Ancylobacter polymorphus: one gene and its partner. The protein of the gene in region 1 interacts with the protein of each later gene in a pairwise test. Links are inferred from orthologs where the notes say so. Each region holds a gene or a part of one and is shown on either strand. Other genes may lie near its edges. The genes, in order: ybgC and secA.

Evidence for each region.
Region 2: the proteins of ybgC (region 1) and secA interact in binary tests that used the Escherichia coli proteins (3 or more experiments, as listed by UniProt). The link is inferred for Ancylobacter polymorphus from one-to-one orthologs.

The regions. Positions count from the first base shown.
Region 1 is NZ_CP083239.1:2,067,063-2,080,992, forward strand. What follows is about bases 6,181-8,998. They hold ybgC (tol-pal system-associated acyl-CoA thioesterase), read left to right. Parts: upstream 6,181-7,243; coding sequence 7,244-7,753; downstream 7,754-8,998. Other genes in these bases: K9D25_RS09715 (hypothetical protein), read right to left, coding at 6,181-6,644; K9D25_RS09720 (DUF2852 domain-containing protein), read left to right, coding at 6,744-7,160; tolQ (protein TolQ), read left to right, coding at 8,150-8,851; tolR (protein TolR), read left to right, coding at 8,856-8,998. Also shown: K9D25_RS09675 (YebC/PmpR family DNA-binding transcriptional regulator), read left to right, coding at 1-743; K9D25_RS09680 (sulfite exporter TauE/SafE family protein), read right to left, coding at 759-1,505; K9D25_RS09685 (DMT family transporter), read left to right, coding at 1,746-2,675; crossover junction endodeoxyribonuclease RuvC, read left to right, coding at 2,788-3,339; Holliday junction branch migration protein RuvA, read left to right, coding at 3,336-3,953; K9D25_RS09700 (hypothetical protein), read left to right, coding at 3,950-4,390; Holliday junction branch migration DNA helicase RuvB, read left to right, coding at 4,387-5,424; K9D25_RS09710 (TetR/AcrR family transcriptional regulator), read left to right, coding at 5,481-6,113; more of K9D25_RS09715, read right to left, coding at 6,123-6,180; more of tolR, read left to right, coding at 8,999-9,311; K9D25_RS09740 (cell envelope biogenesis protein TolA), read left to right, coding at 9,315-10,298; Tol-Pal system beta propeller repeat protein TolB, read left to right, coding at 10,388-11,710; peptidoglycan-associated lipoprotein Pal, read left to right, coding at 11,866-12,360; tol-pal system protein YbgF, read left to right, coding at 12,535-13,419; tRNA lysidine(34) synthetase TilS, read left to right, coding at 13,394-13,930.
Region 2 is NZ_CP083239.1:2,267,509-2,281,941, reverse strand. What follows is about bases 6,313-9,633. They hold secA (preprotein translocase subunit SecA), read left to right. Parts: upstream 6,313-6,637; coding sequence 6,638-9,433; downstream 9,434-9,633. Other genes in these bases: K9D25_RS10700 (nuclear transport factor 2 family protein), read left to right, coding at 9,443-9,633. Also shown: gmd (GDP-mannose 4,6-dehydratase), read left to right, coding at 1-39; K9D25_RS10725 (FkbM family methyltransferase), read left to right, coding at 171-1,370; K9D25_RS10720 (glycosyltransferase), read left to right, coding at 1,386-3,425; K9D25_RS10715 (glycosyltransferase family 4 protein), read left to right, coding at 3,576-5,060; K9D25_RS10710 (peptidylprolyl isomerase), read right to left, coding at 5,189-6,214; more of K9D25_RS10700, read left to right, coding at 9,634-9,841; K9D25_RS10695 (L,D-transpeptidase family protein), read right to left, coding at 9,857-11,536; K9D25_RS10690 (acetyl-CoA carboxylase carboxyltransferase subunit alpha), read right to left, coding at 11,679-12,632; K9D25_RS10685 (site-specific tyrosine recombinase XerD), read right to left, coding at 12,749-13,717; K9D25_RS10680 (hypothetical protein), read right to left, coding at 13,714-13,857; K9D25_RS10675 (shikimate kinase), read left to right, coding at 14,067-14,433. UniProt on the Escherichia coli protein: Required for protein export, interacts with the SecYEG preprotein conducting channel.

The DNA of each region.
Region 1 (13,930 bases):
CCGGGCATTCGCAATTCAAGAACATCATGCACCGCAAGGGCAAGCAGGACGCGGTGCGTTCCAAGCTGTTCTCCAAGCTGGCGCGTGAAATCACCGTCGCGGCCAAGCTCGGCATGCCCGACCCGGCGATGAACCCGCGCCTGCGCGCCGCCGTGCTGGCGGCCCGCGCGGAAAACATGCCCAAGGACAATATCGACCGCGCGATCAAGAAGGCGCTGGGCGGCGACTCGGAGAACTATGATGAGATCCGCTATGAGGGCTACGGCCCCGGCGGTGTCGCCGTCATCGTCGAGGCGCTGACCGACAACCGCAACCGCACCGCCTCGGAAGTGCGCTCCTACTTCACCAAGTCCGGCGGGGCGCTGGCCGAGACCGGCGCGGTCTCCTTCATGTTCGACCGCATCGGCACGGTGGAGTTCGACGCCGCCAAGGCCTCGGCCGACGCCATGCTGGAAGCCGCCATCGACGCCGGCGCGGATGACGTGACTTCGGACGAGAACGGCCATGAGGTCGTCTGCTCGGTGGAGAACCTGCACGAGGTCGCCCGGGCGCTGGAAGCCAAGTTCGGCGAGCCGCGCAAATCCGGCCTCGTCTGGCGGCCGCAGAACACGGTGGCGGTGGATGACGAAGTGGCGGAAAAGCTGATCCGCCTCGTCGACAATCTCAACGACAATGACGACGTGCAGAACGTCTATGCCAATTTCGAGCTGTCCGACGCCTTCATGGCGAAGATGGGCGGCTGATCTGGGTCGCGCTGCTCACCGCCCGATCAGCGTGTCGAACAGCGGCAGGCTGATGAGGGCGGCGGCGGCGATGACCCAATAGGCGGCGACGCGGTAGTGCCGGTCCGACGCGCCGCGAAAGGCGCGCGCGCCGGCATAGAGCCCGAGCGCATAGGCCGGCCCGAGAAGCAGGGTCAGCCTCCCGACCTCGGCGGTGAACATGCCGTTGAGCGCGTAGGAGGAGCCGGTCGCCAGCGTCACCAGCGCGAAGAAGCCGAACAGGTTCGCCCGCACCAGCACGGAGGGCTGGCCGCTGCCGAGCCAGTACACCACCACGGCAGGCCCGGACATCTGTGCCGCGCCGCCGCAGAAGCCGGCGACCGCGCCGATGCCCAGCGTGACGGGCAGGGTGTGCCGGCCGGTGTGGCGCCAGCCCGAGGCCAGCAGCGCCAGCAGCCCCAGCCCGAGAAAGGCGAGCGCCCAGCGCACCACCAGCGGGTTCGTATGCTGCAATACCCACACGCCGGCCGGAACCGCCACCACGGCGCCCACCGCCAGCGGGGCGACCTGTCGCCAGACACAGGCGCGCAGCGCCGGAACGACGAAGGGCAGCGTCATCAGCGTGTCGATGAGCAGGAGCGAGGGCACCGCCACGCGCGGGCCATAGGCGGCGCTGACCAGCGGCACGAAGATGAGGGCTCCGCCGAAGCCCGAGAAGCCGCGCGTCGCGCCAGCAATGAGCGCGGTGAGGAAGGCCCAGGCAAGGGCGGTGTCGAGGGCCATGAACGAACCGGGGGGAAGGCGCACGCCGCCAGGGCCTGCGTGCGTAGAGCTAGCTCCCCGCCAGAGACGCGTCAACATGATCGGCGATCGAACCGTCCCATCCATCAGTTTTCGCGAACGTGCCTATTCGCAAAACGCGTTTGCGAAGACGGGTCGCGCGCGCCACATTTCGGCTAACGCTCATCCCGGCCGCGCCGGGTACCCCTCTTGCTTGCGCCGCTTTGCGGCGGGAATTCGCTCATGAACACGTCTGTCTCAACGGCCGCGCCGGGCGGCGCGGCGGTGCCGTCGCTTTCCGACCGCTTGATCGGCGCCGGCTGCGCGTTGCTCGCCATTGCCATCTGGGGCGGCTGGATCGTCTCCACCCGCCACGCCGTACACGGGCATCTGCCCCCGGCGACCATCGGCTGGCTGCGCTTCATCGTGCCAGCGGTGGTGCTCGCACCCGCCTGGTGGCGCATCGGCCTATGGCCGAAGCGGGGCTTGCGTCCCTTCCTGCTCTGCTTTCTCGGCGCCGGCGCTTTCTTCTTCCTCGATGTGGCGACGGCGATGCGCTTCGTGCCGGCGGCGGATGTAGGGCCGCTCTTGCCCGGGACCATGCCGCTGATCGTCGCCGCCATCTCGGTGCTGGTGTTCCGCGAGAAGCTCGGCACGGCGCGGGCGATCGGCTTTGCCGCCATCGCGCTCGGCGTGCTCACCCTCGGCGGGCGTGGCCTTTTGTATCCGCAGGACGGCGCCTGGCGCGGCCATGCGCTGCTGCTGGCCGGCGCGACGATGTGGGCCGGCTACACGCTGGCCTTTCGCCGTACCGGGCTGAAGGCGACGGAGACGGTGGGGCTCGTCGGGCTGTGGTCGGCCGTCATCCTCACGCCTTACGGTCTCCCCGGTGTGATCGACGCCGTCTCCGCTGGCTATGGCCGCGAAATCCTGATCCAGCTCCTTATTCAGGGGCTGCTGTCCGGTGTCGTCGCCCTGGTGGCGTTCGGCATCGCCATCGAGCGTCTGGGCTCCTCCCGCGCCGCCGCCTTTACGGGGCTGGTGCCGGCCCTGGCGGCGGTGATCGCGGTGCCGGTGCTGGGCGAACATCCCGACACGGCGGCGATCATCGGCGTGGTGGCGACCGGGGTGGGGGTGACGCTGGCGAGTGGGGCGTTCAGCGGCGGGCGCTGAGGCCGCATGCGTTAACGGCGCGTTCACCCTGAGCGACGATGCGCGGTGTCCCGGACGCCGCGCGCACCGTCTCCCCTAGGCGTTCGTCCTTTGTTCGGCTACGCCCTAGGGCATGGTGCCATCGCCGATTCGCATTCTCGGGCTCGATCCGGGCCTCCGCCGCACCGGCTGGGGGGTGATCGAGGCTGCCGGCACGCGGCTCAGCTTCATCGCCTGCGGCACGGTGATGCCGCCGGAGGAGGGGGGGCTCGCCGAGCGGTTGGCCTGTCTCCACACCGAGCTGATGCAGGTGCTGCGCGCCTATGCCCCCGATGAGGCGGCGGTGGAAGAAACCTTCGTCAACGTCAACCCGGCCTCGACGCTCAAGCTCGGCCAGGCGCGCGGCGTGGTGATGCTGACCCCCGCGCTGGCCGGGGTGCCGGTGTCGGAATATGCGGCCTTGCTGGTGAAGAAGACCGTGGTCGGCGCCGGCCGGGCGGAGAAGGCGCAAATCCGCCTGATGATGAAGATTCTGCTGCCTCAGGCGGATTTCACTACCGATGACGCGGCGGATGCGCTTGCGGTCGCGGTCACCCATGCGCAGCATCGGGGCATGGCGGCGATGAAGGCGCAGATGGCGGCGAAGGTGCCGCCGAAGCTCACGGCAAAGGCGGCGGCACGATGATCGGCAAGCTCAAGGGCCTCGTCGACTCCTATGGCGACGACCATGTGATCCTCGACGTGCAGGGCGTGGGCTATCTTGTCCACTGCTCCGGGCGCACGCTGCAGGCGCTGCCCAAGGCCGGCGAGGCGGCGGTGCTGTTCATCGAAACCTTCGTGCGCGAGGACATGATCCGGCTCTACGGCTTCGCCACGCCGGCGGAGAAGAGCTGGTTCCTGCTGCTGCAGAATGTGCAGGGCGTCGGCTCCAAGGTGGCGCTCAACGTGCTCTCGACCCTCTCGCCCGCCGAGCTCGCAAACGCGGTGGCACTCGGCGACAAGGTGATGGTGGCGCGCGCCAATGGCGTCGGCCCCAAGGTCGCCGCCCGGATCGTCGCCGAATTGAAGGACAAGGCGCCGGGCTTCGCCAGCGTCGACCCGGCAGTGGCGGGGCTCGCGGCACAGATCGAGGAGCGGCAGGCGCCCGGTCCGGTGGCGGATGCTGTCTCGGCGCTGGTCAATCTCGGCTATGCGCAGCTTCAGGCGAGCGCGGCCATCGCGGCGGCCCTGCGCGAGGCCGGCGAGGGCGCCGATGCCGCCAAACTGATCCGGCTCGGCCTGAAGGAACTGGCGCGATGATGCTGCGCTTCATCACCGCGCGCGAACCGGGGAAGCGGCAGCCCTGGCCGTGGTCGGCCCGCATTCCGGCGATGATCTTCGCCTATGGCGGGGCGATTCTCGCCGTGCTCACCATCGAGCGGCTGATGCACAGCGCGGCTTCCGCGTACTATGCCGCGATCGCGGTGGTGCCGGGCGGCGTGGTGGCCGGGATCTGCGCCTTTGCCCTTTCCTTCCGGTCGCGCCACCCGCTCTTCGTGCTGGCGGCCGTGGTGGTGGTGGCATTGCTGCCGCTCGGCGTTATCGCGGTGTCCTATGATTTCGGCGCGTTTCGCGAGCTGTTCGAGCAGCGTGCGGTGCTGCTGGCCCCGATCCTCGCGGCGGCGGTTGCGTTCGTCACCGGCGTGCTGATGGCCGGTGGCGTTTTTCCCGCGCGTGAACGGGAGAGGGCGGAATGAACGCCAAGCGCCTCGTCGCCCCCGACAAGCGCGAGGAAGATCTCGCGGAGGCCTCGCTGCGGCCGCAGAACCTAGCGGAGTTCGTCGGGCAGGAGCAGGCGCGCGCCAATCTCGACATCTTCATCAAGGCGGCCAAGGCGCGCGGCGAGGCGCTAGACCATGTGCTGTTCGTCGGCCCACCGGGGCTGGGTAAGACCACGCTGGCGCAGATCGTGGCGCGCGAACTCGGCGTCGGTTTCCGCTCCACCTCCGGCCCTGTCATCGCCAAGGCGGGCGATCTCGCGGCGCTGCTGACCAATCTCGAAGAACGCGACGTCTTGTTCATCGACGAGATTCACCGGCTCAACCCGGCGGTGGAGGAAATCCTCTATCCCGCCATGGAGGATTACGAGCTCGACCTGATCATCGGCGAGGGGCCGGCGGCGCGCTCGGTGAAGATCTCGCTGTCGAAATTCACCCTCGTGGGCGCGACCACCCGCTCGGGCCTGCTGACCACGCCGCTGCGTGACCGTTTCGGTATTCCCATCCGGCTGAACTTCTACACCGTCGAAGAACTGGAACTGGTGGTGACGCGTGGCGCGCGGGTGATGGGGATCCCCATCGCCAAGGACGGCGCCCGCGAGATCGCCCGCCGGGCGCGCGGCACGCCGCGCATTGCCGGGCGGCTGCTGCGCCGGGTGCGCGACTTCACGCTGGTGGCGGGCAAGGACATCATCGACCGCGCCGCCGCCGACCACGCGCTGCGGGCGCTGGAAGTGGACGGGCTCGGCCTCGACCAGATGGACCGGCGCTATCTCACCGTGGTGGCGATGAATTATGGCGGCGGGCCGGTGGGGGTGGAAACCATCGCCGCCGCGCTGTCCGAGCCGCGCGACGCCATCGAGGAGATCATCGAGCCCTATCTGGTGCAGCAGGGCTTTCTCCAGCGCACCCCACGCGGGCGCGTGCTGACCGCGCACGCCTTCAAGCATCTCGGCCTTGCCGCGCCGTCGAGCGTCAACCAGATGCCGCTGTTCGACGAGGGCGCGGATTAACCCCGTGCGCGCCCGGCCATCGACGTGGCTTCCCGCGTGATGTAAGTCCCCTTCACATGAGCTGGTCCCGGAACGGCGGAGAATCGCGCGGCTACCATCACGGCAACCTTCGGGAAGCCCTGATGAAGGCGGCGCTTGAGCTGATTGGCGAAAAGGGCACCGCCGGCGCCACTTTCGCCGAGGCGGCGCGCCGCGCCGGCGTCTCTCCGGCCGCGCCCTACCGCCATTTCCGCGACCGCGACGACCTGCTTGCAGCGGTCGCGGCTGATGGGTTCGAACGCTTCACCAAAGCTCTGGAAGCCGGCTGGAACGAGGGGCGTCCGGCGCCGGCGGAGGCCTTTGAACGGCTCGGCCGCGCCTATCTCGCCTTTGCCCGCGAGCATCCGGCGGACTATGTCGCCATGTTCGAATCCGGCCTGCGCAACGAGGCCTATCCGGCCCTCGATCAGGCTGGCCAGCGGGCCTTCGGCGTGCTGCGCGAGGCGGCGGACACGCTGGTCGCTTCCATGCCAGCCGGGGATCGCCCACCCGCCTTGATGGTGGCGCTGCACACCTGGGCGCTCGCGCATGGCGTTGCCTCGCTGTTCGGCCGCGCCGACGGCGCCCGTCGCAAACTGCCCATGGCGCCCGACGACCTGCTGGAAGCCGCGTTCCTCGTCTATCTCAAGGGGCTCGGTACGTGCGGCTAGGGCGCGCGCCTAGTCTTCCGTCGTGAGGTTGACCTCGATGGCGGCACCGGCGCCGCGGCAGAACAGCAGGATATCGTCCGGCTTGTTCTCTGGGGTCAGGATCACCGGGCGCTGCGCGCGTCCCGCCAGCCACAGCATGAAGCGGCCGAGCGCCTGCCAGTCCTCCGGCTCGCAGACATCGGACGGATCGATGTCGAACTCGATGTCGTCGCTGCGGAAGAAGTGCAGGTTGATCACGACATTGCCCGCATGCCACCGCAGGCTGGGGCTTGCGCGCTTCCAGACGGCGAACACATCTTCGATGCGGTCGGGCATAAGGCCCGGCTCGCCGTCGATCTCGAAGACAGCCGGAGGATCGAGTGCGCGCAACCCGTCGATCACGGCCTGCCAGCCATCGGGGCCGGCATCGAGCACATAGAGATCGCGCAGTCGGCCATCGGGCTCGAAAAAAGCGGCGACCTCGGTCCAGTCGGGAATCAATGCGGTCATCGAAGCAGTCCTTTGCTTTTCAATCCCGCAGACCGCGCCCATTGACAAGCGGCGGGTGGATTTCTATCTATGTGAATGTGATTAACATTAACCTAAGCGGGCATGGGGCCCGCGGCGGTTCTACCCAGGAGCGGTACGCCCATGGAGCTCGCACAGAAGCTCGACAGTTACGGCAAGCCGGCCTGGATCGCGCTCACGGTACTGGGCTTCATGGCCTGGTGGCCTCTGGGTCTTGCGGTCCTGGCCTTCACGATAGGGAGTGGACGGATGTTTTGTGGTGGCAAGCGCGGCTTCGGCCGCTGGCAGGAAGAGGGCGCGGAAGCGATGCGCAATTTCGGCAGCCGGTTCGGTGGCGGCTTCCCTTCCAGCGGCAACCGCGCCTTCGATGAATACCGCCAGGAGACGCTGCGCCGGCTGGAAGAGGAGCAGAAGGACTTCCGGTCCTTCCTCGACCGCCTGCGTCAGGCGAAGGACAAGGCGGAGTTCGACCAGTTCATGGCCGACCGCCGCAACCGCCCGGCCGCGCCTTCCGCGCCGACGGATGATGTCCAGCGCTGATCGGCTCCACCCTCTGCAACCGCGCCCTTTATCCGAAGGGCGCGGTTCTTTTTTTGCGAGCACTTCTCGTTTATGAGGGCGCCATGAACGAGCGCCCCGATCCTTTTTCCCCCGAGACCCTCAAGGCCGACCCTTTCCTGCATCTGGCCGGCCGGCTGGTGCCGGGTGGGCATGTGCTGCCCGTACGGGTCTATTACGAGGACACGGATTTCTCCGGCATCGTCTACCACGCCAACTACCTCAAATTCATGGAACGTGCCCGTTCCGACCATCTGCGCCTCATCGGCGTGGTGCAGGGCGAATTGTTCGGCGAGGCGCTGGCCGAGGCACCGGGCTTCGCCTTCGTGGTGCGCTCGATGGAACTGCAGTTCGTCCGCCCCGCCCGCATCGACGACGTGCTGGAAGTCCACACCAGCCCGGTCGAGGTCGCCGGCGCCTCCATCACCCTCGCCCAGAAGGTGAAGCGGGGAGACGAACTGCTGGTCGAAGGCAAGGTGAAAGTGGCCTTCGTTGCCCAGGGCCGCGCCCGCCGCATTCCCGATGCGCTGCGCGCCGCCATGAAGCTGGCGCTGGAACAGGCCCCGCAGCTCTGACACGCGCCCGGTAGCAAAGCACCCTTTTCGCTGTTGCGATGCGGCAACGCTAACGCGGTATTAACCCTAATGCGGTGTTGTACCGCGCGGCTGTAGACGCGCCTCGGCCCTTATCGCCCAAGTTTGGACAGACTCGGTCGGTTGATGGCGAACGCGTTCCCTTAAAGCAGCCATGCAGGGCATTCGCTGCTGTCGGCACCGGATGCAAGGCGGCGGTGCGACCTTTAACGAGCGGGCAGGATTGGCTTGATGACGCTGAAGAAGCTCTTAATCGCGGTGATGCTGGTTCTTACGGCGCCCGCGTCCCTAGCCATTGCCCAGAACGCGCCCGCTCCGGTCACCGCCGCGCCGACGGCGCAGGTCGACGGGCAGGCCGTCGCCGCCCCTCCCGGTGCGATGAGCGCGCCCGCCGGCGCCGGCATGGGCAGCGCCGACCTGTCGCTCATCGGCCTTTTCCTTCAGGCACACTTCATTGTGAAGCTGGTCATGGCGGGCCTCGTGCTCGCCTCGATCTGGGTCTGGGCGATCATCATCGACAAGACCATCCTGTACGGTCGCATGAAGCGGCAGATGGACCGCTTCGAGACCACCTTCTGGTCCGGCCAGAGCCTGGAAGAGCTGTATCGCTCGCTCTCCTCGCGCCCCAACCACGCCATGGCGGCGATCTTCGTCGCGGCGATGCGGGAGTGGAAGCGCTCCTATGAAGGCGGTGCGCGCTCGCTTTCCGGCCTCACCCAGCGGCTCGACAAGGTGATGAACGTCACCATCGCCCGCGAGGTGGAGCGGCTGGAGAGCCGCCTGCTGGTGCTGGCCACCGTCGGCTCTGCCGGTCCGTTCATCGGCCTGTTCGGCACGGTGTGGGGCATCATGACCAGCTTCCAGTCCATCGCCGCGTCGAAGAACACCAGCCTCGCCGTGGTGGCGCCGGGCATCGCCGAAGCCCTGTTCGCGACGGCAATCGGCCTCATCGCCGCCATTCCCGCGACGATTTTCTATAACAAGTTCGTTTCGCAGGTGAACCGGCAGGCGGCGCGGCTGGAGGGCTTCGCTGACGAGTTCTCCGCCATCCTGTCGCGCCAGATCGACGAACGGGGCTGATCGCATGGGCATGTCCGCAGGAGGAGCGGGAGGCGGCTGGCACTCGCGGCGTTCGCGCCGGCGGGGCGGCGGGGCCGTCATGTCCGAAATCAACGTCACGCCGATGGTCGACGTGATGCTGGTTCTGCTCATCATCTTCATGGTCGCCGCGCCCATGCTCACCACGGGCGTGCCGCTTGACCTTCCGCAGACCGAAGCCAAGGCGGTGCCGCAGGAGAGCGCGCCGCTGATCGTCAACATCACCAAGGACGGCAAGATCTTCCTGCAGGACACCGAGATCCCGGTCGACGAACTCGTGCCCAAGCTGCAGGCCATCGGCAAGGCCGGCTATGAGGAGCGCATCTTCGTGCGTGCCGACAAGAGCCTCGACTATGGCTCGGTCATGCGGGTGATGGGTCGGCTCTCCGGTGCCGGTTTCAAGCGCGTGGCGCTGGTCTCCGAAGTCGACCAGGGGGGCTGACGCATGAAGGCGGGCTTCCTCTCCTCGACGGTTCTTCATGTCGGCATCATCGGCTTCATGGCGGTCTCGTTCGCGTCACCCTCGCCCTATGAGGTGACGCCGGCCGAATCCATGCCGATCGACATCATCTCCGATTCCGAGATGTCGAAGATGATGGCGGGCAAGAAGGACGCGCCGAAGGAGAACCCGAAGCCCGTCGTCGAGAAGAAGGCCGATACGCCCAAGCAGGCGGAGAACCTCGACTCCAAGGTGTCGGAGAAGCCCGAGGTGAAGGCCGCCAACGAGCCGTCCGCGCCTCCGCCTCCGCCCCCTCCGCCGCCTCAGGCGAAGCCCGCCGAGCCCAAGCCTCCGGCCGCTCAGGCCGAATCCAAGCCCGCGCCGCCCCCGCCGCAGGATGCGGAGGCGCTCGCCGCCAAGCCGCCGGAGCCGCCCAAGGACCAGCCCAAGCCCCAGGAGCAGGCGCAGGCCACCCCGCCGCCGCCCGCGCCGCCCAAGAAGCCGAAGAACATTCCGCCCAAGGTGGTGCAGGAGCCGGCGCCCGAGCGCGACTTCAACCCGAACCAGATCGCCGCCCTGCTGAACAAGCAGGACCCGCGGCGCACGGCGGCGCTTGGCGACACCATCAACAACACCGCCTCGCTCGGCGCGTCGCAGGGAACGGCAACTTCCCTGTCGCAGACCGAGATCGACGCGCTGCGCGCCTATATCGCCCGCTTCTGGAAGCTGCCGGCCGGCGCGGTCGACGCCGCTCAGGTGACAGTGGTGTTCAAGATCGTGCTGAGCCCGGACCGCCGGCTGGTGGGGGCGCCGCAGCTGGTCGAGGTGCAGGGCGCCGGCAATGCCTATGCGCCGATCGTGCGGGAAACCGCGCAGCGGGCACTGTACGAGATCGCCAATCAACAGAACCCGTTCCCGATGCTGCGTGCCGACCGTTACGACACGTGGAAGGAACTGGAGCTGGGGTTCAACCCGGCCATGCTTCATTGATGCCCGTTTTTTTCGAGGTACCCAGAATGTCGCGGCGTTTTTCCCTTGAAGCCAACGGTCTTGTCGGCCGCCGGTCGGTCCTTGTCGGCATGGCGGCGCTCGGCGGCGCCGGGCTTGGCGCCGCCGGACTTGGCGGGGCAATGCTGGGCTCGACACCGGCCAATGCGGCGGTGCGCCTCGACATCACCTCGGGCACCGTGCAGCCGCTGCCCATCGCCATTACCGATTTCGTCGGCGGCGGCAGCCCGCAGGACATCGAGGCCGGCAAGGGGGTGTCGCAGATCATCTCCGCCGATCTGCGCCGTTCCGGCCTGTTCGCGCCCATCGACCCCGCCGCCTTCGTCGAGAAGATCACCAACCCGGACGCCTCGCCGCGCTTCCAGGACTGGCGCGTCATCAACGCTCAGGCGCTCGTCACCGGCCGCATCACCCGCCAGCCGGATGGGCGGGTGAAGGCGGAATTCCGCCTGTGGGACGTGTTCGCCGGCCAGCAGCTGATCGGCCAGCAATATTTCACCCAGCCGGAGAACTGGCGCCGCGTCGCCCATATCATCGCCGACGCGATCTATGAGCGTCTGACCGGCGAGAAGGGCTATTTCGACACCCGGATCGTCTTTGTCGACGAGAGCGGGCCGAAGGAGAAGCGCATCAAGCGCCTCGCCATCATGGACCAGGACGGCGCCAACGTGACCTATCTCACGCGCGGCGACGATCTCGTGCTGACGCCGCGCTTCTCGCCGACCAGCCAGGAAATCACCTATATGAGCTATGGCCGCGGCGAGCCGCGCGTCTATCTGCTCAACATCGAAAACGGCCAGCGCGAAGTCGTCGGCAATTTCCCCAATATGAGCTTCTCGCCGCGCTTCGCCCCGGACGGGCAGCGGGTGATCCTGAGCCTGCAGCAGGGTGCGGATTCCAACATCTTCGTGATGGACCTGCGCTCCAAGGCCACCACGCGGCTGACCGACACGGCCGCCATCGACACCGCCCCGTGCTATTCGCCCGACGGCACGCAGATCTGCTTCGAGAGCGATCGTGGCGGCGGCTCGCAGATTTACATCATGAATCCCGATGGCTCGAACCAGCGCCGCATCTCCTTCGGCGACGGGCGCTATTCGACGCCGGTGTGGTCGCCGCGCGGCGATGTGATCGCCTTCACCAAGCAGGCGCAGGGCCGCTTCGCCATCGGCCTGATGCGGCCGGACGGCTCGGGCGAGCGCATTCTGACCGAGGGCTACCACAATGAGGGCCCGACCTTCGCGCCGAATGGCCGGGTGATCATGTTCTTCCGCGACGCGGGGGGCGGAGGCGGCCCGCAGCTCTATACGGTCGACATCACCGGCTATAATGAGCAGCGTGTGCCGACGCCCAGCTATGCGTCCGATCCCGCTTGGTCGCCCTTGCGCTCCTGAGCGGGTTCTGTCAGGGAACGATTAACCATAAGCGGCGGTTTAAGGCATGGCCGCGAAATGGACGCAATTCAGCAAGGTTCTGTAAAGCACGACAGAACATTGATTGACGCCAGCAGCCAGTCGGCAGATCAGTCGGGAATTCAGGAGTCAGCGGAATGATCCGTATGTTGCGCCATCTGGGCGGCGCGCGCGTCGCCTTCATCGTCGGTTTCGCGATGCTCGCGGCCGCCTGTGCCAAGAACCCGATGGACGGCGCCGGTCAGGCGCTCGGCTCGGCCCCTCCCGGCAGCCCGCAGGAGTTCATCGTCTCCGTCGGCGACCGCGTGTTCTTCGAGAGCGACCAGACCAGCCTCACCCCGCAGGCGCAGGCCACGCTCGACAAGCAGGCGCAGTGGCTGAACCACTATGCCAAGTACACCTTTACCATCGAAGGCCATGCCGACGAGCGCGGCACGCGCGAATACAACATCGCCCTCGGTGCCCGCCGCGCCCAGAGCGTGCGCGACTACCTCGTGCAGCGCGGCGTCGCGGCGAACCGCATGCGGACCATCTCCTACGGCAAGGAGCGCCCGGTCGCGGTGTGCAACGACATCTCCTGCTGGTCGCAGAACCGCCGCGCGGTCACGGTGCTGAACGCCGCCGGCAGCTGATCGCCGCGTCCAAACCTGTCTTGACCCGGCTCGCCCTGCGGGCCGGGTTTGGCATTTGAAGGGCTGGCGATCGACCAAGCGGCGCCTTCTGGGTCAAACTTTGGACGTGATCCGCCCCGTATGCTCCAATGGAAAGTGCGTCGCCTCCCGCCGCCGCTCCTCCCGTTCCAGTGCATGGCCATGATGACCGTCCGCTCGTTCCGTCCCGCCGCCCTTTTTCTCGTTGCTGCACTCGCCGCTACGTCGTTGCCCCATGAGGCGGCGCAGGCGCAGCAGGACAACAATTTCTTTGGCAATCTCTTCAAGCCGCCGGGGCAGGTGCGTGGAGGCAACCAGCCCGCCGAGGCGGTGGAGGAGGCCGACAGCCTCGTCACCCGGATCGACCGGCTGGAGAATCAGCTGCGGCAGATGACCGGCCAGATCGAGCAGCTGCAGTTCCGCAACCAGCAGCTTGAGCAGCAAATGCGGGCGTTGCAGGGCGGCACGGGCCCTGCCGTCGGGGCGGCGCCGGCCACCGACCCGTCCCGTCGCGCCGATGTGTTCGACCCGTCGTCGCAGGCGGGCGCGCCGGGTGCGCCGCGTCCCCTCGGCACGACCGCACCTTCCGGACCTTCGGGCGCGCCCATGGACCTCGGCACGCTGTCCGGCGCCACTGCGGGAGCGCCGGCCGCAGGCGGCACGCCGCGCGAGCTGTTCGATGCCGGCTTCGGTGCGCTTCAACGCCAGGATTATGCGGGGGCGGGCCAGACCTTCGAGCAGTTCGTCCGTCTCTACCCGACGGACCGCGCCACGCCTGACGCGTATTACTGGCTGGGCGAAAGCCAGTATCTGCGCAAATCCTACAAGGAAGCGGCGCAGAATTTCCTCAAGGTCTCGACCGACTTCCCGAATGCGGTGAAGGCGCCGGACGCGCTGCTGCGTCTCGGCCAGTCGCTCGCCGCCATCGGCGAGAAAGATGCCGCCTGCGCCACGCTGAATGCCGTCGGCAATAAATATCCCCGCGCCTCGGCGACGGTGAAGCAGGGGGTGGAGCGTGAGCAGAAGCGCGCCGGCTGCTGACGCTGCGCCCGCCGATCTCGCGCTCGGCCCGAATGCGGCCGAACTCGCCACGCTCTTTGCCGCCTTCGCCGCCCACAACCATGTGCTGCTCGCCGTTTCCGGCGGGCCGGATTCGACTGCGCTGATGCTGCTGGCCAAACGGTGGCAGGTCGAGTGCCGGCCGTCGACACAGCTTCACGTCGCCACCGTCGATCACGGGCTGAGAGCCGAGTCGCGCTCCGAGGCCGACGCGGTGGCCGCGTTGGCGGCGCAGCTGGGTCTCCCGCACAGCGTGCTCGACCTCGCCGCGCCGCTCCCCGTGACGCGGTTGCAAGAGGCGGCGCGCCATGCGCGTTACGAAGCCTTGACCGCGCACACCCACGCCATTGGCGCCACCGCCCTGGCGACCGCCCATACGCTGGACGATCAAGCCGAAACCGTCCTGTTCCGGTTGCTGCGCGGCTCCGGTGTCAGCGGGCTCGCCGGCATTCCGGCCGTGCGACCGCTGGGCAGGCTCACTCTGCTGCGCCCG
Region 2 (14,433 bases), 200 kb from region 1 along the record:
GATTACGACGACTGGAGGGCCGACGCCCCCTCGCGCTAATCAGCCGGCCGTCGCTGCGGTGGCCGGTCCAACTGCTGCGGTGAACGAAACTTCTCTGGCGCGGCGACGCGCGGGCCAGCGCGCGGCAGGCTCGGGCTGTAGCGGCAGCGTCCGACTCCTCGGAGTTCCCAATGCCGTTCGTCTCCTTCGCACAGAATTATGAAGACGTGATGCTCTGGCGGGCGCTCGGCCATGTCGAGGCCGGCTTCTATGTCGATGTCGGCGCCTTCTCACCCGACGCCGACAGTGTCACCCGCGCCTTTTACGAGCGCGGCTGGCGGGGCGTGAACATTGAGCCGCTACCCCACAGGCTGGCCGAGCTTGAGGCGCGGCGCGCGCGGGACGTGAATCTCGGCGTGGTGGCGAGCGATCACGACGGCACTGCCCGGCTGCACATCGTTGGCGATACGGGGTTGTCCACCGTCGATACCACCATTGCCGAGAGGCACCGTACAAAGGGCTGGGCGATATCGGCCATTGACGTGCCCCAACGCACATTGACTGGCCTCCTTGACGCGCACCTGGCGCCGGGACAGCCCATCCACTTTCTCAAGATCGATGTGGAAGGCCATGAGACCGCCGTGGTGCGCGGGCTGGATCTCACCCGTTATCGCCCCTGGGTGATCCTGATCGAGGCCACGCACCCGAACTCACCGGAAGAGACAGCGAGAAACTGGGAGCCGTTCCTGACGGCTGCCGGCTATCGCAACATCTATTGGGATGGGCTGAACCGTTTCTACCTCGCCGCGGAACACGAGAATCTCGCGCCGGCCTTCTCCGCGCCGCCCAATGTGTTCGATCAGTTCGTCAAGACTGACGAAAACGCGCATGCGCAGTGGTTGCAGGCGCAGGTGGACGGTTTGGAGCGCCTCCTCGCCGCCGAGCGCACCCTTAACGGCGACCTCACGGCGCAGATTCGGCAGCGGGAGCAGACGATCGAGGCGCTGACCACGGAGTTGGCCCGCCAGGCCCAGGCGGCCGCCGTCGCCCTTGAATGCGCCACTCAGCGGAGCCTCTGGGAGACGCTGTTCTTCCGCCCATCGGGTCGCCCGAAGAAGATGTTGCGCCGGCTGATGTTCCACACCAGCGGCAAGCCTCGCAAGGCGTTCCGCCGTCTCGTCGTTCACTCCAGCGGACGGCCCCGCCGGCCGTTCAGGCTCTGGCTCCACAGCGCGGAATACCAAGCTCTGCGCGGCGCGGTGGCGATGGCGGCCGCTCCCGGCATGGCGCCGCACCTGCCGGAGCCATCGCAGGATGCGTCTTCCCTCAGCCCCGCCGCATCCCATCTGTCGCGACGCATCGCGGCGCGGCGCGCTCGTCAAACGTCCTGAAGCGAGAGAGATAACGTGCGCATTCTTGTCGACCTGCAGGCGCTTCAGTCACGATCGAGCGGACAGCGCGGCATCGGCCGCTATGCCCGCTCTCTGGTGGAAGGCCTTCTGCGCCTGGCGCCCGAGGACGACTTCGTCCTGCTTCTGAATGGCATGATCGGCGAGGACAATGAGGGTCTGCAACGCGACTTCGCCGCATGGCCCAATGTCACCCTGCGCCTCTGGACCGCGGCCCGGCCCGGCAGCTTCCTGGCAACGGCCGCGCGGAGACGGGCGGCAGAGGCGACCCGCGAGGCCGTGATCGCCGATTGCGCCGCCGATATCGTTCTCGTCACCAGCTTGTTCGAAGGCCTGTCGGAGGACTGCGTGACCGGGGTCGGCCACACCCCGACCGCCGTGGTGCTTTATGACCTGATCCCGCTGCTCTTTTCCTCGCTCTACCTCACCGACCCCAATGTCACGGGCTGGTACCAAAGCAAGATTGAGGCGCTGACAAAGGCCGATCTGCTGCTCGCGATCTCCGATTGCTCGGCGCGTGATGCGGCACTGCATCTGGGACGGCCGGCGGATCGGATCGTCACCATAGGCGCCGATGTCGACGCCCGCTTCGCCCCTCTCGCCATCAGCGAGGAGGAACGCGAACGGCACACCGCCGGGTTGGGCCTCACCCGTCCCTTCCTCATGTACACGGGCGGCATCGACCATCGAAAGAACATTCCCGCCCTGATCAGCGCGTTTGCCACCCTTTCCCCGTCGCTGATCGAAACCCACCAACTCGCCATTGTCTGCCGCGCCACGGCGGATGAGAAGGAGCAGCTGCTCGCCCATGCCCGCGCCGCGGGCCTGCCGGACACGGCCGTGATCCTCACGGGCTATGTGCCGGACGACACTCTGGTCGCCCTCTATAATCTGTGCGCCGCGTTCATCTTCCCGAGCTGGTACGAGGGCTTCGGCCTGCCGGTGCTGGAGGCGCTGCGCTGCGGGGCTGCGGTGGTCGGGGCGAACACGTCGAGCGTGCCCGAGATCATCGGGCGGGACGACGCGCTGTTCGATCCGCACTCCATCGACGACATGGCGCGGATGATGGCGAAGGTTCTGACGGATGAGACGTTCCGCCAGTCGCTGCGCGATTCCGCGCCAGCACAGGCGGCACGCTACAGCTGGGACGCGACGGCCGCGCGTGCGCTCGATGCGCTGCGTGCACGGGTGCGCGAGACGACTCAAGTGGGATCCACCCAAACCGCTCGCCCCAAGCCGCGCTTGGCCTTTGTCGCGCCGCTGCCGCCGGAACGCAGCGGCGTCAGCTTCTACAGCGCCGATCTTCTGCCCGCGCTCGCGGACCATTACGACATCGAACTCATCGCGCGGGAGCCGGATTGCGTCGCGCCCACACTCGCGGAGCGGTTCCGGATAAGGGATGTCTCTTTTCTCCGGAAGCACGCCGAGGCCTTCGATCGCGTCCTCTACCAGTTCGGCAATTCGCAGTTTCACGCGCATATGTTCGATCTGCTGGAGGAGGTGCCGGGCGTCGTCGTCCTGCACGATTTCTTCCTGTCCGGCATCGAGCGCGCCACCTGTCTGACGCGCTTCTCGCGGCTTCTGGCAGAGAACCACGGCTATGCGGCCCTCCTCGCCTGCCACACGGCAGCCGAAGGCCGCGATCCCGTGACTGAGGCCATCTACGCCTGGCCCACCAATGCCCGCGCCGTGCGCGAGGCGGAGGGCGTGATCGTCCATTCCGAGCATGCCCGCCGACTGGCGCGGCACTTTTACAATCCGGCAACCGTCGCCGATTGGGTGGTCGTCCCCCACCTTGCCATCCCCCGGGACAGGGCCAACGTGGGGCGGGCCGAGACCCGCGCGCGGCTGGGCATCGGCCAGGACGAGGTGCTGATATGCAGTTTCGGCTATGTCGCGCCCACCAAACTGCCGCTCCGCCTGATCGAAGGCCTGTGCGCGTCGGCCTGCTCCACGGATTCCCGCGTCCGCTTCGTCTTTGTCGGCGATGCGGAAAGCCTGGGCGCAGCGATCATGGACCGGGTGGCCCACTCATAATGGGCCGGACGGGTTCACATCACCGGCTGGGCCAGCGAGGAACTGTTCAGCGACTATCTGCTGGCAGCCGATTTCGCCGTCCAGCTGCGCACGCACTCGCGCGGCGAGAGTTCCGGTTCGGTCATTGACTGCCTGACCGGCGGCCTTCCGGTGATCGTGAACGCGCATGGAAGCCTTGCGGATCTGCCGCCCGACGGGGTGCTGCATATTCCCGATGCCTTCGAAGATCGCGAGCTCGCAGAGGCCATCGACCTTCTGGTGAATGATCCTGTCCTGCGGCAGCGCATGGGCACGGACGGACGCGAGCGGATTTTGGCGGAACAGGCGCCGGCCGATTGCGCCCGCGCCTATTACGCCGCGATCGAAGGCTTCAACCGCCGCGCCCAGGGCCGGCGCCGGCTTGTCGGCGAACTGGCGCGACTGGAAACCGATCCCGCCCTCGACGTCGAGCTGGCGCAGGCCGCGGCCGACAGCCTGCCGGCCGGCGCGCGGCTGCGGCAGCTGCTGGTCGATGTCGGGGAAATCGCGAAGTGGGATGCCAATAGCGGTATTCAGCGGGTGGTGCGTGCCCTGCTGGAAACCTTGTTGCGGGAGCCGCCGGCCGGCTGGCGAGTGGAGCCGGTTTTCGGCGATCCTGTCCTCGGCCGCTACCGCTATGCCCGCCGCTTCACCTGCGAATTTCTGGGAATGCCCTGTGTCTGGCCCGGGGACGACCCCATCGACATCTACGCCGGCGACATATTCCTCAGCCCGGATGCCTGCTTCACTCAAATCCCGGAAATGCAAGCCGCGCTGGACGCGATGGCACAGGCGGGCGTGCATCTCGCCTCCGTTGTCTATGATCTGCTGCCGACCCGTTTCCCTCACTATTTCCCGCTGGCCGACGGGCTGTTCGCACGCTGGCTCGACACCATCGCGCGTTTTAACCAGTTGCTGTGCATCTCGCGGGCGGTGGCTGCGGATCTCGCCGACTATCTCGCAGCGCATCCGCCGGCCAATGGCCGGATGCCGGCCATCGACTGGTTTCACCTTGGCGCCGATCTTGAGACCGCGACAGCGCCGGTGGCGCGGGGCGAGGATCTGCGCGAGGCGGCGCTGCGGACGCCCGACCGACCGAGCTTCCTGATGGTCGGGACCATCGAACCGCGCAAGGGCCACGCCCTGGCGCTCGCGGCGATGGAACGTCTGTGGGGCGCCGGCGGGGATGCGGCGCTGGTGATTGCCGGCGCGCGGGGCTGGATGGTCGACGACCTCATGGAGAAGCTGCATCAGCATCCCGAAAGCGGCAGGCGGCTGATCTGGATCGAACGGCCCAGCGACGCGGAGCTGCGGCAACTTTACCGCGCATGCAGCTGCCTTCTCGCCGCCAGCGAAGGGGAAGGCTTCGGCCTGCCGCTGATCGAAGCCGCCCGACACGACCTGCCCATCCTCGCCCGCGACATTCCGGTCTTTCGCGAAGTAGCCGGCGACCATGCCAGCTATTTCGACGGCACGGGACCGGAAACCCTGCACGCGGCGCTCGAAGCCTGGCTCGCCGCCTTCCAGGCCGGGCGCGCGGTGGGATCGCGCGGACTGCCCTGGCTGACCTGGCGCCAGAGCGTCGATGCGCTTTTGCAGCGCCTCCCCATGAACTGAGCCACGCGGGGCGACCGTCCCGTCCGAAGGCGCTGGGCCTCTTCACGCGAAAAAGCCCCGGATCCGTGCGGTCCGGGGCTTTTCTACTCAACGGCTCGTCGCGGCAGACCGCGCGGGGGCCGCGGCGATCACGGGGTCGGGGTCGCCGGGGCGGCCGGCTTCGCGGCGGGGGCGTTGATCAGGTCGCCCGGCTTCGGCGCGGCCTCGGTCTTCTCGACCTTCGCGGCCTCGCGGGTCTTCTGCACCGCATCGGCCTGGGCCTTCTGCGCCAGGAACTGCTCGATCTGCGGCTTGACCTCGTCGAAGGTCGGCACCGGGCGCTCGCGCACCTCCTCAAGCTTGATGACGTGCCAGCCGAACTGCGTCTTCACCGGCTTGGAGACTTCGCCCGGCTTCAGCTCGAAGGCGACTTCGGCGAATTCCGGCACCATCTGCTCCTTGGTGAAGAAGCCGAGATCGCCGCCATCATCCTTGCCCGAGGGGTCCTCGGTCAGCTCGCTCGCCAGCTTGGCGAAGTCCGCGCCCTTCTTGAGCTGGGCTTCGACATCCTGCGCCTTCTTTTCGGCGGCAGCCTGGGCTTCCTTGTTGTTGGGGTCGGCGCGGAACAGGATGTGGCGGGCGCGCACTTCCTTCTCCGGCTTCTGCTGCTTCACCGCCTCTTCATAGGTCTGCTTCAGGGCGGCGTCGGTCAGCGCGTCCTTGGTGGCCTTGGTGAGGATGGCCTGCATCAGCACGCGCTTGCGGATGAAATCCATCTCGCGCTTGAATTCCTCGGTCTCGTAGAGCTTCTGCGCCTCGGCGGCCTGCGCCATGGCGTTGAGGTCGATGAGGAAGCCGAGCACATATTCGTCGCGCGCCGCGCCCTGGATCTGCTGCGGCAGGTTCGGCGCCAGTTCGGCGGCAGCGGCGGTCACGTCGCTGCGGCGGATCGGCTGGCCGTTGACGGTGGCGAGCACGGGATCGTCCTGGGTCGCGGCAGCGGCCGGCGCGGCCGGCTTCGGCGCGGCGTCCTGGGCGAGCGCCGGCAGGGCGGGAAGCAGGGCGGTGCCGATCAGCGCAGCCAGCAGGCCGGCACGCAGCGGGCCGGCGGAGACCCGGCCGGCGACGGCGCGAGCGGACGCCTTGGGCGCGGCGAGCGGGAAATGACGGGTCATGGAACGTTCCTCAATTCGGTTTGGCCGCGTGGGCCGCGAAAGCTGGCCCAGCACGGCACAGGTTGCAAGCCGGTATGATGGCCAACGCCGGATATTTCGCCGCTTGCGCGCCGGTGGCATGGGCTACCTGCGCGACCGCCCGCTGATCGGCGAAACTGTCGTCCGGCCTGCGATTGACAACCCCCAAACCCGTTCATAAGTGTGGCACGCGGTGCGGGTTCTCGCCGGCACTCGCGCTTATGTGAGCCAAGAACCCGCAAGCCGTTCGCGGCGGCCCGGCCCTGAAGACCCATTTCGGCCGCAAATGGCGTCTCGATGAGGCTTCAGCCCGCGCGTTCGCGCCCGCAGCTTGCTCAAGAGGACGTGGCGGCCCGTCACCGCCCGTCCGACACCTGCCCTTGGCGGACTCGGATTGGAAGTCTCATGTTCGGCGCTCTCGCGCGAAAGCTCTTCGGATCGGCCAATGACCGCCGCGTGCGCGGTTACCAGCCCAAGATCGCGGCCATCAACGCGCTCGAACCCGAGGTCAAGGCGCTCTCCGACGAGGCGCTGCGCGCCCGCACCATTGCCTTCCGCGAGCAGCTGGCCAAGGGCGCGAGCCTCGACGATTTGCTAGTCCCCGCCTTCGCCACGGTGCGCGAGGCCGCGCGCCGGGCGCTCGGGCAGCGGCATTTCGACGTGCAGCTGATCGGCGGCATGGTGCTGCATGAGCGCGGCATCGCCGAGATGCGCACCGGCGAAGGCAAGACGCTGGTGGCTACCTCCCCGGTCTATCTCAACGCGTTGACCGGCAAGGGCGTCCACGTCGTCACCGTCAACGACTACCTCGCCAAGCGCGACGCCGAATGGATGGGGCGAGTCTATCGCTTCCTCGGCCTCACCGTCGGCATCATCCATCACGGCATGGACGACAATGAGCGCCGCGCGGCCTATGCCTGCGATGTCACCTACGCCACGAATAACGAGCTCGGCTTCGATTATCTGCGCGACAACATGAAGTACGAGCTGAACCAGATGGTGCAGCGCCCGCACTTCTACGCCGTGGTCGACGAGGTGGACTCCATCCTGGTCGACGAGGCGCGCACGCCGCTCATCATTTCCGGCCCGCTCGACGACCGCTCGGATTTCTATAACACCATCGACACTTACATCCCGAAGCTGTCGAAGGAAGACTACGAGGTCGACGAGAAGCAGCGCTCCGTCGCCATGACCGAAGCCGGCATGGAGAAGATCGAGACCCTGCTGCGCGACGCCGGCATTCTCAAGGGCGAGAGCCTGTACGACATCGAGAACGTCTCGGTGGTCCACCACGTCAATCAGGCGCTGCGCGCGCACTCGCTGTTCCAGCGCGACAAGGACTACATCGTCCGCAACGGCGAAGTCGTCATCATCGACGAGTTCACCGGCCGCATGATGCCGGGCCGGCGCTATTCGGAAGGTCTCCACCAGGCTTTGGAAGCCAAGGAGCGGGTGCAGGTCCAGCCTGAGAACCAGACGCTGGCCTCCATCACCTTCCAGAACTATTTCCGCATGTATGAGAAGCTGGCCGGCATGACCGGCACGGCCAATACCGAAGCGGCGGAATTCCAGGACATCTACAATCTCGAAGTGGTCGAGATCCCGACCAACCTGCCGGTGCAGCGCATCGACGACGATGACGAAGTCTATCGGACGGCGGGCGAGAAATATAACGCCATCATCGACCTCATCACCGACTGCAAGACCCGCGGCCAGCCCGTGCTGGTGGGCACCACCTCGATCGAGAAATCTGAGCTTCTGGCCGAACTGCTGAAGCAGCGCGGCTTCAAGCAGAAGGACTTCTCCGACCCCGACGCCTTCCGCCCGCTCTATGACGGCGATCAGGGCACGGCGGACGACAAGGTGTTCGCGGTGCTGAACGCCCGCCACCATGAGCAGGAATCCTACATCGTCAGCCAGGCCGGCGTGCCCGGCGCCGTTACCATCGCCACCAACATGGCCGGCCGCGGCACCGACATCCAGCTCGGTGGCAATGCCGAGATGCGCATCAGCCACGAACTCGGCGACATGCCGGAGGGCGAGGAACGCGCCGCCGCCGAAGCCCGCATCCGCGACGAGATCGCCAAGCTGAAGGCGAAGGCGCTGGAAGCGGGCGGGCTCTACGTCATCGGCACCGAACGCCATGAGAGCCGGCGCATCGACAACCAGCTGCGCGGCCGCTCCGGCCGCCAGGGCGACCCCGGCCACTCGCACTTCTTCCTGTCGCTGGAAGACGACCTGATGCGCATCTTCGGGTCGGACCGGCTCGACGGCATGCTACAGAAGCTCGGCCTCAAGGAGGGCGAGGCGATCGTCCATCCTTGGATCAACCGCGCGCTGGAAAAGGCGCAGCAGAAGGTCGAGGCGCGCAATTACGACATCCGCAAGAACCTGCTGAAATACGACGACGTGATGAACGACCAGCGCAAGGTGGTGTTCGAGCAGCGCGTGGAACTGATGCAGGACGAGGACGTCGCCGAGACGGTCGCCGAAATGCGCCATGGCGTCATCGAGGACATCGTCACCAAGCATGTGCCGCCCAATGCCTATCCCGAGCAGTGGGACACGGACGGCCTTGACGAGCAGCTGCAGCGCGTGCTCGGCCTCGACCTGCCGGTCAAGGAATGGGCGGCCGAGGAAGGCATCGCCGACGAGGAGATGCGCGAGCGCGTGCAGCGCCGGGCCGATGAAGCGATGGCGCTTAAGGCGGCCAAATACGGCCCCGACATCATGCGCTATGTCGAGAAGTCGATCCTCTTGCAGACGCTGGACCACCTCTGGCGCGAGCATCTGGTGACGCTCGATCATCTGCGCCAGGTCATCGGCCTGCGCGGTTATGCCCAGCGCGACCCGCTGAACGAGTACAAGTCGGAAGCCTTCCAGCTGTTCGAGGCTATGCTCGCCAATCTGCGCGAGGCGGTCACCGCCCAGCTGATGCGCGTCGAGGTGATGGCCGCGCCGCAGACCGACGAGATGCCGCCCATGGCGCCGCACCATATCGACGCGGCGACCGGCGAGGACGAGTTCGCGCTCGCCGACGCCGAGATTGCCGCGGCGGCGACGCTGGCCCCGGCTTTCGACGCGGCGACGCCGAACCGTGACCCCAATGACCCCTCGACCTGGGGTCGGGTCGGCCGCAATGAGGCCTGCCCCTGCGGTTCGGGCCTGAAATACAAGCACTGCCACGGCAAGTTCGTCTGAGGCGGAGCGATGGGTGACGGGGCGCAGGGCGATCGAAATGACGACCTGCATCGCGTCGCCGCCGCCGAACAGCGGCTGCGCGACGCCGCTCTCGCGGGCGATGTCGCCGCGCTCGACGCGCTGCTGGCCGACGATCTGGTCTTCGTCAACCAGTTCGGCCATGTACTGAGCAAAGAGGACGATCTCGACCTGCACCGCACCGGTGCTTTCCGGCTGGAGCGGCTGACCTTTTCCGACTATCGGATCAGCCATCTCGCGCCCGGGCTGGTGCTCGCGGTGCTGCGCGCCGATGCCACTGGGACGGCGGGCGGAGCGCCCTTCGAGGCAAGGCTGCGCTTCACGCGGGTATGGCGGAACGAAGCCACGGGCTGGCGGGTCGCCAGCGCCCACAGCACCCCGCTCGCCTGAATCCCTTTCGGGACCTTACTGAACCGCTGAGAAGCTACCCGGCGCCAGAATGCCGGCAGCACCCGGGAGGGTCTGAACCGTGCCGGGCGTCGTCGCAGAGCCGGACGACACCACCGAAGGAGCCGAAGCGGCGGCGGCAGGCGCCGGCGGGTTCGCCCGCGTTGCCGCCTGCGGCGCCGCCGCCTGGCGCGGCACGGGCGGCCGGACGGGCGGAACCGGCACGTCGGCGATCGGCTCGGCCGCCGGGGCCGTCTCTGCCGGCGGCGCGCTGCCGCCGAACAGGTTCTTTAGGCTGTCGAGAAAGCCGCCATTGCTGCCGGCATCGAGCGCGGCCAGCTGCGGCAGCGGCGCCCGCTCAGCCGGCCGGGCTTGAACGTCGGCAGACGGCGAGCCGCCGGCCTGCGGCGGGGTCGGCGCCGAAGCGGGCGTCGCTGCAGCCACGGCCGGCGGCGCGGAAGTGGTCGGCGCAGACGTCAGCCCGCCGAAAAGATTGTCGAAGAACCCACCCGTGCTGGGGGCGGCGGCGGCAACGGCGAGGCGCGGCCCGCCCGGCGCATCGTCCGGACGCGGCGCCGGCAGCGGAACGGCGGCGGCCTCGGTCACCGTATCGGCGGTGGCGAGCGCGATGCTCTCCGCCGGCGCCGGCTCCGTGGTCGAAACTCCATAATCGCTGCCTGGCGGCTTCACCACCGGCGGCAGCGAACCGGGCGCGGACAGTTCGGGGTTTTCCAGCTTGGCGAGGAACACCTTATGCATGCCGCCATCCTTGCCGGTTTTGACCGGGGCGACGGGCTGCAGCGCGCCGGCGCTGGCGATCTTGGTGCTGACCTCCTTCTGCCGGGCGGCGACTTCTTCCTCCAGCCCCTCCGGCATCGTGTAGTCCGGGCAGGGAAGGCTCGCCTGCAGCTTCTGGTTCGGGTCGACCGGCGTGGCGTTGAACACATAGCGCTTGCCGCAATAATCCACCTTTGGCGGCGCCTTGGTGATCTCGAACACGTCGCTGCCTTCCTTCAGCATCTTCCAGAAGGCGAGATTCGGGTTGTTGCGGTGGCGGACCAGATTGTCCGTCGTCATGCGGAACGGATAGGCCTGCACCTGGAAGGAGCGCTGCCCGCCATAGAAGCTCTCGCGGCCGAGCGCGAAAATCTCCTGCACCTGCTCGTCGGTCATGGCGTAGCAGCCGCGCGAGGAGCAGTCGCCATGCACCATCAGATTGCTGCCGGAGCGGCCCCAGGCGCGGTCATAGGCATTGGGAAAGCCAAGGTCGAAGGCGAGGTAATAGCTGGAATTCGGGTTCATCTGGCCGGGGGTGATGGCGTAGAAACCCTCCGGCGCCTGCCGGTCGCCCTCCTTCACCTTCGGCCCCAATTCGCCGGACCAGCGGCAGATCGGGTAGGTCTTCAGCAGCGCATACTCGCCGCTGGTGGTTTCCTTCCAGACTTCGAGCTCGGATTCCTCCTTGAAGATCCGCACCACGATCGGGCTCGACTTGGTCATGCCCTTCTGGTCGATCAGCGCCAGAGTCTGCGGGGAGAGGCTCTTGCTCGCCTTCGACATGGGCGAGGAACTGTCGCCGCCATTGCAGCCGGCCAGCACCAGCGCGGTGCAGCCGGCCAATAGGGCCGCGCGCCAGCGCGCACCGAGTCCCCGGTCACGCGCCTGACGCGAGAGGCTCGAAATGGCCTGAAACCTCAACCCCGGTATCTCCCCGAAACCGCAGCGCACAAGGCGCCCGCGCCAAGCGTTATACCGCGTCCGGGGTCGGCGCAATCCCGCCGCGCATCACCGTCGATCACAGCCCGGCGAGGGGATCGCTTCGGCGCGCGCCCGTATCCGCTCAGAGATTGCGGCCGATGGCCAGGAACTTCTCGCGGCGGGCCTTGCGCAGCGCCGCCGGCTCCATCCCGTCGAGTTCCCCGAGCGCGGCCTCGATGGCATCGCCCGTCGCCCGCATCGCCGCCTCGGGGTCGCGATGGGCGCCGCCAGGGGGCTCGGGAATCACGGAATCGATGACGTGGAAACGGAGCAGGTCCTGCGCGGTGATCTTCATGTTCATCGCCGCTTCCTGCGCCTTGGCAGTGTCGCGCCAGAGGATCGAGGCCGCGCCTTCCGGCGAGATCACGCTGTAGATCGAATGCTCCAGCATCAGCACCCGGTTGGCGGTGGCGATGGCGATGGCGCCGCCGGAGCCGCCCTCACCGATGATGACGGCGACATTGGGCACGCCGAGCGAGAGGCAGGCATCGGTCGAGCGGGCAATGGCCTCGGCCTGGCCGCGCTCCTCGGCGTCGAGGCCGGGGAAGGCGCCGGCGGTGTCGACCAGCGAAATGACAGGAAGCGAGAAGCGGTCGGCCAGTTCCATCAGCCGCACCGCCTTGCGGTAGCCCTCGGGCCGCGCCATGCCGAAATTGTGCTTGATGCGGGTCTCGGTGCTGGAGCCTTTCTCCTGCCCGATCAGGCAGACGGCGCGGCCGCGAAAGCGGGCGAGACCGCCGAGAATGGCGTGGTCGTCGCCGAATTTGCGGTCGCCGGCCAGCGGGTCGAACTCCTCGAACAGCGCCGAGGCATAATCGGAGAAGTGCGGGCGCAGCGGATGACGCGCCACCTGCGTCTTCTGCGAGGGCGAGAGATTCGCGTAGAGCTGGAGCAGGGCGTCGCGCGCCTTGCCTTCCAGCCGCACGATATCGTCGCCAATGGCGACCGCGTCGCCCTGCGCCGCCATGGCGCGCAATTCTTCCAGCTTGGCCTCGAGTTCGGCCACGGGCTTCTCAAAATCGAGGTAGCTGCGCATTGGAAATGATTGAACCGGCTCACGGGAAAGGGGGGCCACCGGGAAGGACAGCCCGCGAAATCGGGCGGAAGCTGCCCCGAGAGGGTGGCGACGTCAAGGCAGGCGCGCATCTGCGCTCAATCGCCGCTGCCCTCACTGAGCGGATGCAGGTCGCGCACCAGGCTTTTCAACCGCTCATCGAGCACATGGGTATAGATCTGCGTGGTGGAAATGTCGCTGTGACCGAGCAGCGTCTGCACGATGCGCAGCTCCGCCCCATGCGCCAGAAGGTGGCTGGCGAAGGCGTGGCGCAGCACATGCGGCGACAGCCGCGCCGGATCGAGCCCGGCGGCCAGAGCGAGGTCTTTCAGGTCCAGCGCCACCTGCTGGCGGGTAATGTGCCCGCTCGCCGCGCCGGAGGGAAAAAGCCAGCGCCCGCGTTCGGCCGGTGCTTTGCGTCCGCCCGCCCCCGCCCGCTCCGCCGCGACCCTGTCCAGTGCCGCGCGATAGGCGGACATGGCGGCGCGCGCCGGCTCACCGAGCGGGACCAGCCGCTCCTTACTGCCCTTGCCGCGCACAATGATGGCGTCGCCGCGCGCATTCGCCGCCGAAGCCGGCAGCGCCGCGAGTTCGGACACGCGCAGACCCGTCGCGTAGAGAAGTTCGACGAAACAGGCGGTGCGCGCCCGCCGCGCGGCTTCAGCAAAGCTCGCCACCGCTTCGCCCGCCCGCTCATGGGCGGTGGCGATGAGACGGCTCACCTCCTCCTGCGACAGCACCTTGGGCAGCGGCCGGCTGCGGCGCGGCCCTTCCAGCACGGCGGCGGGATCGTCGCCGCGATGGCCCTCGGCATAGAGAAAGCGGTGGAACTGGCGCACGGCGGAGAGCTTGCGCGCCACGCTGGCGCTGGCGAGGCCGCGGGCGGAGAGCGCGGCGAGCCAGCCGCGCAGATCGGCGGTGGTGGCGCCCGCGATATCGCGGCCCTGCGTCGCCAGGAACCCTTCATAGTCTTCGAGGTCGCGCTGATAGGCGCCGAGCGTGTTCGCCCCGGCGCCCCGTTCAGCGGCCATCATGTCGAGAAACAGCTGCGCCTCGCGCGGGCTCATTTGGCGAACCGGTCCGGCGGCACCACGACGCTCATCTCGCGCATCTGCGGCTTCACCAGCGTGGCGAACGCCCACAGCGTGCCATAGCCGATGCCACCGAGGATGCCGAGAATGACGAGAAGGCGAATGAGGCTCGGCATGGTGAGCAGGCCCTGCACGATTCGAAAGGGGTTGTGCCGATCCTAAGGCCGTTCGGCGCGGCGGTGGAAGCCGGCGGTATCGTCCTCACCCTGCCATCTCTGTCTGAACGGAGCGTTACAGCGCCGCCACGGGCGCGCACGGGCCGCGCTCGCATTGCGTCACCCCCGCGCTGATGATAGTCCGCGCTTGAGCGAGCGAGCGCAGGGCGATGACGGCGGAACCCGAACAGGACGAGAAGGCGGAACGGCTGCGCGCACTTCTGGGTGCGCGCTCCGTCGTGCTCGTCGGCATGATGGGCGCCGGCAAGTCCTCGGTCGGCAAGCGCCTCGCCCGCCGCCTCGCCTTGCCCTTCGCCGATGCCGATACCGAGATCGAGCAGGCGGCGGGGATGACCATTCCGGAGATTTTCGCCCTGCGCGGCGAGCCGGCCTTCCGCGACGGCGAGAAAAAGGTGATCGCCCGCCTACTGGAAGCCGGGCCGATGGTGCTCGCCACCGGCGGCGGCGCCTATATGAATGCTGACACCCGCGCCGCCATCGCCGCCAACGGCATCTGCGTCTGGCTGAAGGCCGAGC